Regions from separate parts of the Pseudomonas solani genome, predicted to be linked through region 2. Evidence: predicted binding sites of a transcription regulator. Region 2 holds the regulator's gene; the other holds the start of a gene.

Region 1 (5,494 bases), 1.4 Mb from region 2:
TCGCTGATGATCAGGTTGATCTTCTGGCCGTTGAGCTTGGTCAGGGCGTCGCGCCCGTCGACGGCTTCGATGACCTGGTGGCCGGCGCCGCCGAGGGTCATCTTCACCAGTTGGCGCATCGACGAGGAGTCGTCGACTATCAGGATGGTCTTGGCCATGGGGCCTCCAATGATCAGAAAAAGGTGACTTCGCTGTTCTGCGCAGGCTGGCCGTGGCGGCCGGTGCGCTCTTCGTCCGTGGTGAACTGCCGGCGCAGTTCGGTGAGCCAGCGCTGCGGCTGGCCGAGGATCGGGTCCTGCTCGCGCAGGGCACGTTGCAGGCGCTCCAGGTCGCCTTGCAGGTGGTCGAGCATCTGGTCGGAGCGGTCCTGGAATTGCAGGCTGACGATGATGTCCTGGATGTCCGCCTGGGTGGTGCGGGCGTCGCGCTGCAGGTCGCGGGAGGTGTCGGTGAGCTCGTCGAGGTTGGCGCTGAGGCCCTGCATGATGTCGCCGGCCACCTGGTCGAGGTAGCGCAGGTTGTTCTCCTCGCTGACCGAGAGTTCCTCGGCGGCGCTGACGGTGGAGCGGATCGCCTGGTTGATCTCGCCGACCTTCTCGACCATGCGCTGGCCGGTTTCGGCGGAGAGGCTGGAGAGCTTGCGCACCTCGTCGGCCACCACCGAGAAGCCGCGCCCGTAGTCACCGGCCCGGGCCGCCTCGATGGCGGCGTTGAGGGCCAGCAGGTTGGTCTGGCTGGCGATGTCCTGGACGTGCTTGGACATGCTCTGCAGCTCGCTGGCGTAGCTGTTGAGGTGGCCGATGGTGGCCAGCAGTTCGTTCTTGTGGGCGGTGGCGCCGTGGAAGGCGGTGGTGACCTCGTCCAGGCGTTGCTGGGCCTGGCGCAGGTTGTCGGTGACCCCGGCGCCGCCGATCACGCTTTCCGAGCGTTGCAGGGTCTGGTCGAGGCGCTGGGCCAGGCTGGCGAAGCGCTCGAACAGCTTGCTGACATTGCCGCTGACCAGTTGGCGCACCTGGCCGATGTTCTGCTCCCAGGCGGGTAACACGGCGCTGAGCAGGGGCTGGCAATCGGTGGGTGGCGGGGCCACATCCACCGGCGCCGCTTCCACCACCACCGGGGCGCGGGGGCGCAGGAGGAGGGCGGCGACGGCGGCGAGGGCGATGCCGGCACCCGCGACCCAGGGCATCTCCAGCCCCAGGCCGGCGAGGCCGAGGAGGAGGGCGAACCAGAGAACGGAATAGGCCAGCACGGCAACGTCCCGGTAGTGGATGGATACCCGGAACCATAGGAGGTGAAGCGCTTCGTCGAAATCGGGGTGGCCCCTAGGGGCGTCTAGGGGAACCCGGTCATAGCGGAAATGGCGCGGACGATCAGGGCACGCAGTCGCTGATCACCAGACGGTTGCGGCCCAGGGCCTTGCCCTGGTAGAGGCGCTTGTCGGCACGGCGGTAGAGCTCGTCGCCGCTGTGGCCGTCGGCCTGCCATTCGGCCAGGCCGAAGGTGGCGGAGAGGGGGATCACCTGTTCGCCGTAGTGCAGGGGCGACTGCTGCAGGTCGAGGCGCAGCGCCTCGACCAGATGCGCGGCGGCGTCGCGTCGGGTTTCGCGCAGCAGCAGGCCGAACTCCTCGCCGCCCAGGCGGCCGATCAGGTCGGTGGCACGCAGGCGTTGCTGCAGGCGCTGGCAGATGTGCCGCAGGGCCTGGTCACCGGCATCGTGGCCCCAGCGGTCGTTGACCTGCTTGAAATCGTCCACGTCCAGCACCACCAGCACCAGGCTGAGACCGCCCCGTTTGGCCTCCTCGATGCTGCGCTCCAACGCGCGCTGGAAGAAGTCGCGGCTGGCGACGCCGGTCAGCGCATCGCTGTGGGCCAGGCGCCGCAACTGGGCGTGGGCCACTGCACGGCGGGCCTCGTAGATGTGCACGAAGGCCATGATCAGCAGCCCGCAGAGCATGGCGTTGCCCAGGTCGATCAGGCCCTTGGCGTCGGCCGCCGGGGGGAAGCGCAGCAGGTAGGCGATGACCGCCACGGCCAGATAGGGCATGGCCAGGAGAAAGCCGCGCAGCTTGCCCAGCAACAGGTAGGAGAGCACCGGGATCAGGTAGATCCAGACGAAGGCCGTGGGCGAAGCGTCGGGCATGACGATGATGTAGATGAGGAAGCTGAAGGTGGGCAGCAGATAGGCATAGAGCCAGGGCGTGAGGACCTGGACGTGGCGGATGCGCTGGCAGGCCCAGCCGAGCAGGATCGCGGTGGCCATTTCCAGGAAGGACAGGACGAGGTTGCCGGCGATGAACTGCAGCACGGAGAAGCACGCCAGGGTCAGGGCGGTGGAGCTGAAGATCAGCCGTACCAGGGCTCGCTGGTCGGCGTCTTCGAGGCCGGTGGCGCTTTCGTGGGGCTGCTGCATCGACGGGCTCATCCTGCATGCCGTGAGCGCCTAGGCTATCCCAAGGCATTGGCGCCCCGTTAGCCTTTCCTCCGGTTCCGCTCACTTTTTGTACAGGGCATTCGCGCCAGGGATGGGCCGCCCGTCCTACGGCAAGTGGCGTGCATTGCCGTAGGAATAGGACTGGATTACTGTATATAAATACAGTTATTCATGCCGAGCCCTTCATGCCTGCCTCCTTTCCCCCTGCCGTAACGGGCGCTTCCAGCCGGAGCGACGCCTGATGGGCGCCGTGGTCGCCCTCGATGCGCTGCTGGACGAGCGCCGGGTCTGGAAAGGCCAGGCCAGCACTCAGCCGAGCGGTGCCCAGCCCACCGGGCATGCGGCCCTGGATGCGGCCTTGCCGGCGGGCGGGTGGCCGGAGTCCGCGCTCAGCGAAATCCTCGTGCCGGGCACCGGCCTGGGCGAGCTGCAACTGCTCTGGCCGACCCTGGCGCGCCTCACCGCCAGCGCCGAGCGCGTGGCCCTGGTGGGCGCGCCGTACCTGCCGTATCCCCAGGCCTGGCAGGCCGCCGGGGTGGACCTGCGCTGGCTGGTGCTGGTCGAGGCCGAGGGCCGCGACGCCCTCTGGGCGGCCGAGCAGTGCCTGCGTTCGGGCAGCTGCGGCGCCGTGCTCTGCTGGCCACGCCAGGCGGATGACCGCGCCCTGCGCCGGCTGCAGGTGGCGGCGGAAACCGGGCAGACCCTGGCCTTCGCCTATCGCCCCCAGCAGGAGGCGCACAACCCCTCGCCGGCGGCCCTGCGCCTGGCCCTCGACGGCCCCGGCCGGGTGCGGGTGCTCAAGTGCCGGGGTGGCCTGGCGCCGGCCGCCAGCCTGGCCCTGGCGGGGCACTGACATGCGCTGGGCCTGCATCCTCCTGCCGCAGCTGGCCCTGGACGCCGTACTGCGCCGCCGCGACGACCCCGAGGCGCCCCTGGCCCTGCTCACCGGTACGCCCCAGCGCCGCGTGCTGCAGGCGGTGAACCCCGCCGCCCGGGCCCTGGGCCTGCGCGCGGGCATGGGCCTGACCGCCGCCCACGCGCTGACCCGCGATTTCGCCCAGGCCGAGTACGACGCCGCGGAGATCGAGCACTGGCAGCGCTTTCTCGCTGCCTGGGGCTATGGCTTCAGCTCCCATGTGAGCCTGCGCTACCCCCGTGTGCTGCTGGTGGAGATCGCCTCCAGCCTCGGCCTGTTCGGCCCCTGGCCGCGTTTCGAGGCACGCCTGCGCGAAGAGCTGACGGCGCTGGGCTTCCGCCATCGCATCGTCGTGGCCCCCAACCCGGTGGCGGCGCGCATCCTGGCCAACGCCCACGACGGCCTGGCGGTGGCGGAGGGCACAGCCCTGCGTGAGGCCCTGGAGCGTCTCCCGGTGGAGCGTGCCGGCTTCGAGCCCGAGGTGGCCACGGCCCTGGGGCGCATGGGGTTGCGCCGCCTGAAACAGGTGATGGCGCTGCCGCGCGAGACCCTGGCCAAGCGCTTCCCCGCACGGGTGCTGCAGCACCTGGACGAACTGCAGGGCAGCCGTGCCGTGGTCCTGGACTGCTACCTGCCGCCAGATGAATTCAATGGCCGTATCGAGCTGAACTTCGAGGTGGAATCCAACCAGGCGCTGCTGTTCCCCCTGCGCCGCCTCACCTCGGACCTCGCCGCCTTCCTCGCCGGGCGCGACAGCGGCGTGCAGCGCTTCGTATTGCACCTGGAACACGCCAGCCAGGCGGACAGCCAGGTGCCGGTTGGCCTGCTGGGGGCCGAGCGCGACCCGGTGATGCTCTTCGAGCTGGCCCGTGGCCGCCTGGAGCAGTTGCAGGTGGTGGCGCCGGTGCGCGGCATGCGCCTGCAGGCCCGAGACCTGCCGCGCTTCGTGCCCGAGCACCGCGAGCTGTTCGACCCGCGCCCGCAGCAGAACCTGCCCTGGGAGCAATTGCGCGAACGCCTGCGCGCGCGCCTGGGGGATGACGCCGTGCGCGGCCTGCAGGCCCAGGCCGACCACCGCCCCGAACATGCCTGGCGCCTGGGGGTGGACGGCCAGGCCGGGCCGCTGCTGCAGGGGCCGCCACGGCCCGGCTGGCTGCTGCGCGAGGGCCAGCCGCTGCGCGAGTTCGCGCCGCGCATCCTCGCCGGGCCGGAGCGGGTGGAATCCGGCTGGTGGGATGGCGACGACCAGCGCCGCGACTACTACCAGCTGGAAACCCGCGACGGCCGCCGCGCCTGGGCCTGGTGCCCGGCGGGGGAGATCGGGCCCTTCACCCTGCTCGGGTGGTTCGCATGAGCGCCGGGTACGCCGAGCTGCACTGCCTGTCCAACTTCAGCTTCCAGCGCGGGGCCTCCAGCGCCGCCGAGCTGTTCGAGCGGGCGAAGCAGCAGGGCTACGCGGCCCTGGCGATCACCGACGAATGCACCCTGGCCGGCATCGTGCGGGCCTGGCAGGCCGCCAAGGCCAGCGAGCTGCCGCTGATCGTCGGCAGCGAGATGGCCATCGAGCACGGCCCGCGCCTGGTGCTGCTGGTGGAGAACCTGGCCGGCTACCAGCACCTGTGCCGGATCATCACCCGGGCCCGGCGCCGCGCCGCCAAGGGCGAATACCGCCTGCTGGCGGAGGATTTCGACGACGCCCTCGATGGCCTGCTGGCCCTCTGGCTGCCCGGCGAGACAGCGGACGCAGAGGAAGGCCGCTGGCTGCGCGCGCGCTTCCCCGGCCGCCTGTGGCTGGCGGTGGAACTGCACCGCGGCGCCGATGACGCCAGCCGCCTGGCCCGCTTGCAGGCCCTGGCGGCGGAGCTGGGCATTCCCGCCGTGGCGGCCGGCGATGTGCACATGCATGCCCGGGGCCGCCGCGCCCTGCAGGACTGCATGACCGCCATCCGCCACCACTGCACCCTGGCCGAGGCCGGGCAGCGGCTGTTTCCCAATGGCGAGCGGCACTTGCGTTCGCGGGCGGTACTGGAGCGTTTCTACCCGCCGGCGCTGCTGGCCGAGACCCGGGTGATCGCCGCGCGCTGCCGCTTCGACCTCGGCGAGATCAACTACCAGTACCCTCGCGAGCTGGTGGCGGAAGGGCACA
Region 2 (5,494 bases):
CTCCACCCGCGACCGCCGCACACCGGTGAAGCGCTTCCAGGACGGCGAAGTGCCGCTGTTCCTGATCAGCCTCAAGGCGGGCGGCACCGGCCTCAACCTCACCGCAGCCGACACCGTGATCCACTACGACCCCTGGTGGAACCCGGCCGCCGAACGCCAGGCCACCGACCGCGCCTACCGCATCGGCCAGGACAAGCCGGTGTTCGTCTACAAGCTGATCGCCCGGGGCACGGTGGAAGAGAAGATCCAGCAGTTGCAGCAGCGCAAGGCGCTGCTGGCCGAGGGCATTCTCGGCCAGAGCGAAGGGGCTGACTGGCAGCTGCGCGAAGAGGACCTCGACGCCCTCTTCGCCCCCCTGCCGAAAGCCTGAAGCCCGATCAGCCCTTGAACAGCAGGGCCAGCGCTTCGCGCACCTTGCCGATACCTTCAGCCAGGGCGGCCTCGATCTCGTCCATGGTGATGATGCCGCTGGACTTGCCGGCAGCCGGGTTGACCACCAGGGAAATGCACGCGTAGGGCAGGTCCAGCTCACGGGCGAGCACCGCCTCGGGCATGCCGGTCATCCCCACCAGATCGCAGCCATCACGCTCCATGCGGGCGATCTCGGCCACGGTCTCCAGGCGCGGGCCCTGGGTGCAGCCGTAGACGCCCTCGGCACTGTAGGCGTGCCCGGTCTTGGCGAGCGCCGCCAGCAGCTTCTGCCGCAGCGCCTCGTCATAGGGGTGGCTGAAGTCGATGTGGGTGACGTGGTCCAGCTCGCCCTCGAAGAAGGTGTCGGTGCGGCCGTGGGTGTAGTCGATCAACTGATGGGGCACAACCAGGTGCCCGGTACCCATGGTGGGGTGGATGCCGCCGACGGCGTTGACCGCGATCACCGCCTGGGCGCCGGATTGCTTGAGGGCCCAGAGGTTGGCGCGGTAGTTGACCTGGTGCGGGGGAATGCGGTGCGGGTGGCCATGGCGGGCGAGGAACAGCAGCTCACGCCCGGCGTAGTCGCCCTGGACGATGCCCGCCGAGGGAGCGCCATAGGGCGTCTCGGGGTTGAGCAGCGCCTTCATGGTCAGGCCTTCGAGCTGGGTGAGGCCGGTACCACCGATAATCGCGTAAACGGTCATGTCGCTTCCTTCAGTCGATCAGCTGGGCTTCGCGCAGGGCGGCGATTGCCGATTGCCAGCGCGGGTCTTGACGGTATTCGGTGCCGGGGAAGGCACGGCGACGCATGCGTTCGAGCTGCGCAGGCGGGGTCACACGCAACTGCTGCAGGCGCGACAGGGCCAGCTCGGCCGAGGCGCGGTCGTTGCACACCAGCCCCATGTCGCAGCCCGCGCTCAGCGCAGCCTCGATGCGCTCGGCGGCATCACCCACCACGTGGGCACCGGCCATGGACAGGTCATCACTGAAGATCACCCCGGAGTATTTCAATTCGCCCCGCAGGATGTCCTGCAGCCAGCGCTTCGAGAAGCCGGCGGGCTGCGGGTCGACCTGGGGATAGATGACATGGGCGGGCATCATGCCGTCCAGCTCCGGGGCCAGGCGCGCGAAGGGCACGAGATCGGTGGCGCGGATCTGCTCCAGGCTGCGCTCATCGGTGGGAATGGCCACGTGGGAGTCCGCCTCGGCCCAGCCATGGCCGGGGAAGTGCTTGCCGGTGGCGGCCATGCCGGCGGCACGCAATCCACGGATAAAGGCACCGGCGAGTAGCGCGGCACGCTGCGGGTCGCCCTCGAAGGCACGGCTGCCGACCACCGCGCTGCGCTGGTGATCGAGGTCGAGCACGGGCGCGAAGCTGATATCCAGGCCAACGGCGAGCACCTCGGTGGCCATCAGCCAACCGCAATGCTCGGCCAGGGCTTCAGCGTTATCGTTGTCCGCCAGGGCACGCATGGCCGGCAGGCGCACGAAGCCGTTGCGCAGGCGCTGTACGCGACCGCCTTCCTGGTCGACGGCGAGGATCAGGTCGGGACGCACCGCGCGGATGGACGCGCACAGCTCGCGCACCTGGCGCGGGTCCTCGATATTGCGGGCGAAAATGATCAGGCCGGCCACTTCCGGTTGCCGCAGGATCTGCCGATCTTCAGCGGTCAGCCAGGTGCCGCCGATATCCAGCATCAGGGAGCCTTGCATGGGGTTTCCTTAGGAGAGTTCGGCCACGGACCACTCGGGACGAGGTGCTTCGTCTATCAGAACAGCACAGTGGACGGGCACGCGGGGGAAGAGTTCAAGCAGGTCGGCATTGCGCAGGCGCACACAGCCATGGGACAGCGGCACGCCCATGGGTTCGCTGTCCGGCGTGCCGTGCAAATAGATATAGCGACGCATGCTGTCGACCTTGCCGAGGCGGTTGCGCCCGGGCTCGCGGCCGCTCAGCCAGAGGATGCGGCTGAGTATCCAGTCGCGTCCGGGAAACTGGGCATGCAGATCCGGCGTCCAGGTCTCGCCGGTCCAACGCCTGCCACGCAGTACAGCCCCCTGCGGCAACCCCTCACCGATCTTCGCGCGCACCTGGTGAAGGCCGCGCGGGGTGCAATTGGAGCCACTGAGTTCACCGGCGCCATTGAGCGCGGTGGAGACGGGAAGGCGCAGCACCAGACGCTCTCCGGCAAAGCCGTAGAGGCGCTGGTCAGCGATGGAGACATGGAGTAGATCGAGGTCGGACATGGGGCGCTAGCTTAGCCGATCCCCATGGCCTCGCCCACCGGCGATCAAGCCTTGACGGGCGCGCTCGGGGACTTGCTGCGCGGCTTGAGCACCGCTTTGGAAAGAGTCTCGTCGGACAAGCCGGTATCGGCGCGCATGCCTGCCGCGAGGAACGGCACCATCAGGCGCATCACCTGCTCGATGGACGTATTCACGCCGAAATCGGTTTCGGCCATCGCGCGCAGCGCCTTGATTCCGGACATGCTGAACGCCGCAGCCCCGAGCATGAAGTGCACCCGCCAGAACAGCTCCAGCGGCGGCACCTTGGGGGCCGACTCATTGACCAGCAGCATGTAGCGGCGGAAGACCTTGCCGTACACCTCTTCGAGGTACTTGCGCAGGTGCCCCTGGCTCTGGCTGAAGGCCAGGCCCAGCAAACGCATGAAGATGGACAGGTCGTTACCGCTGCGCGGCTTCACCGCCAGCGCCTGCTCGACCAGCATTTCCAGGAGTTCTTCGAGGGTCGCGCGCGCCTCGGTCTTCGCCTGCCGGCGATCGAGCTCGCGCTCCAGACTCTGGCAGAAAGGCCCCAGGAAGCGCGAGAACACCGCCTGGATAAGCGCCTTCTTCGAGCCGAAGTGATAGTTCACAGCAGCCAGGTTCACACCCGCCTTGCTGGTGATCAAACGCAACGAAGTCTCGGCGAAGCCTTTCTCCGCGAACAGCTGTTCCGCTGCATCAAGAATGCGTTCGACGGTTTCCGACTGGGCCATGGCTCCTCCGCCTGACAAACACTTGTTTGAAACATACGTTTCAGGCCGCTGGCTTGTCAAGCCGCATACACCATCTTCTGACGCTCCGGTCACGGCTCGCAGGCGACATATTCCCGCAAGACAGCGGGCAAGTCACTAGAGCTCAATGGCCGCCCGGCAGAGGATGCAGAGAACACTTGTTGCCAAGCGATGATCACTGTATATAATTCCAGTCACTGTATAAAAAGACAGAGCGCCGACATGCTGAAACTCACGCCCCGCCAAGCCGAGATCCTCGCCTTCATCAAGCGCTGCATAGAAGACAACGGCTATCCGCCCACCCGCGCGGAGATCGCCCAGGAACTGGGCTTCAAATCGCCCAACGCCGCTGAAGAGCACCTCAAGGCGCTGGCCCGCAAGGGCGCCATCGAGATGACCCCCGGCGCCTCGCGAGGCATCCGCATCCCCGGCTTCGAGCCCAGCACCGAGGAAGAAGGCCTGCCCATCATCGGGCGCGTGGCCGCTGGCGCTCCCATCCTCGCCCAACAGAACATCGAAGAATCCTGCCGCATCAACCCGGAGTTCTTCCATCCCCGCGCCGACTATCTGTTGCGCGTACGCGGCATGAGCATGAAGGACATCGGCATCCATGACGGCGACCTGCTGGCCGTGCACACCACGCGTGAAGTTCGCAACGGCCAGATAGTCGTCGCGCGCCTGGATGACGAAGTCACCGTGAAGCGCTTCAAGCGCGAAGGCGACAAGGTCTGGCTGATCGCCGAGAACCCGGATTTCGCACCGATCGAGGTGAACCTGCAGGAGCAGGACCTGGTCATCGAAGGCTTGAGCGTCGGCGTCATCCGCCGCTGATAGGAGGCGTCATGCAGTTCCCGCAATCGTTTGGCCGAACCCAACTGCCGCTGTTCCACGACGCCATTGTCGCCAACCCGGCGCCCCTGGCACTGGAGCCGCAATGGGAAGAGGAGCCCGAAGCCTTCAGTGAGCTTTCGCTGAGCGGAGCTGCCGGGCACTGCCGCCACTTGCTCGCCCCCATCCTGCGGGAGCTCAGCCAGGAACAGGATGCCCGCTGGCTGACGCTGATCGGTGCACCCGCCAGCCTGACACAGGCCTGGTTGCGGGATGCCGGACTGAATCGGGAGCGCATCCTGCTTCTCGACCCAAGGGGAGAACGCAGCGCGCTGGAACTGGCTTGCGAAGCCCTGAGGCTGGGCCGCAGCCATACGGTCGTCAGCTGGCTGCCGCTGAACCGCACCGAAAAGCAGGCGCTCGCACACGCCGCACGCCAGGGTGGCGCGCAAAGCCTGAATATCCGACTGGGATAAGAGACCGTTACCCGTAAACAGGCCATGTAGCCGCAACGGGTTGGTAACACGGGTGAGGAATAATCGGTTCCAGCGGGCGGGAGCCGACAGAGCGCCCCGTCAGTGCAGGACGCGCGGGCCTTCTTCGTGGTCCACTTCGCCTTCAGCCAGGCGGCCGGCCATCTGCACGCCCACATTGAGCATGGCCTTGGCGACTTCCAGGTGATGCCCCTGCAGGAATGCCTTGGCGTCGGAAGAGAAGTCCAGCGTCACCAACGCCTCCTCGTCTTCCGCGCGGCGCAGGATGATGCGGCCGTCGGGCAGCTCGACTATTTCCAGAAAGGACGTTGGCATGGGGTCATCTCTCCACTAAAGGCGGGCATTGTACCAGCCGGCTGACGGGCCACCCTAGCCCATCGATCAACTCAGCACTCCGACAGCGCCTCGCGGAAACGCAATGCCAGGTTTTTCAGGTGTTGCCGCCACTCTTCCAGAGTTGCTCGGGACAGGGCCGGCGGCTCGTCATCCACGCTCACCGCTTCTATCAAAGGCAACGTCGGATCGACCTTGGCCTTCTTCGGCGCCTGGGGCGGCAGGAACAGCGCGCCATAGGCGACCAGCAGCTCGGCAAGCCAGGTTTCCTGCTGCTGGGCCAGTTCCACCAGTTCCGATAGTTCAGGGCTCGGCGCAGCAGCCAGCACGTCAGCAGTGAGCAGCATCTCGGGGCGCGGTGCATTGGCCTCGGGCAGGCGGTAATAGCCCGCGATCTCGTGGCAAAGCCCG

What was found. Region 2 encodes LexA, which represses DNA repair genes until DNA is damaged. Its sites were predicted from a motif close to CTGTNTNNNNANACAG; they were not measured.
Region 1: the regulator LexA is predicted to act here: its motif matches at 2,582-2,597, upstream of imuA (translesion DNA synthesis-associated protein ImuA).

What each region holds. Positions count from the first base shown of each region.
Region 1 is NZ_AP023081.1:5,622,505-5,627,998, forward strand. Features, by position in the region: gene PSm6_RS25390 (response regulator) at 1-158, opposite strand, end outside; gene PSm6_RS25395 (methyl-accepting chemotaxis protein) at 173-1,186, opposite strand; gene PSm6_RS25400 (GGDEF domain-containing protein) at 1,371-2,411, opposite strand; gene imuA (translesion DNA synthesis-associated protein ImuA) at 2,674-3,285, shown strand; gene PSm6_RS25410 (Y-family DNA polymerase) at 3,287-4,702, shown strand; gene PSm6_RS25415 (error-prone DNA polymerase) at 4,699-5,494, shown strand, end outside.
Region 2 is NZ_AP023081.1:4,252,340-4,257,833, reverse strand. Features, by position in the region: gene PSm6_RS19420 (DEAD/DEAH box helicase) at 1-370, shown strand, start outside; gene PSm6_RS19415 (S-methyl-5'-thioinosine phosphorylase) at 378-1,115, opposite strand; gene nagZ (beta-N-acetylhexosaminidase) at 1,126-2,124, opposite strand; gene PSm6_RS19405 (L,D-transpeptidase) at 2,134-2,658, opposite strand; gene PSm6_RS19400 (TetR/AcrR family transcriptional regulator) at 2,703-3,410, opposite strand; gene lexA (transcriptional repressor LexA) at 3,651-4,259, shown strand; gene sulA (SOS-induced cell division inhibitor SulA) at 4,271-4,732, shown strand; gene PSm6_RS19385 (hypothetical protein) at 4,832-5,065, opposite strand; gene PSm6_RS19380 (DUF6586 family protein) at 5,137-5,494, opposite strand, start outside.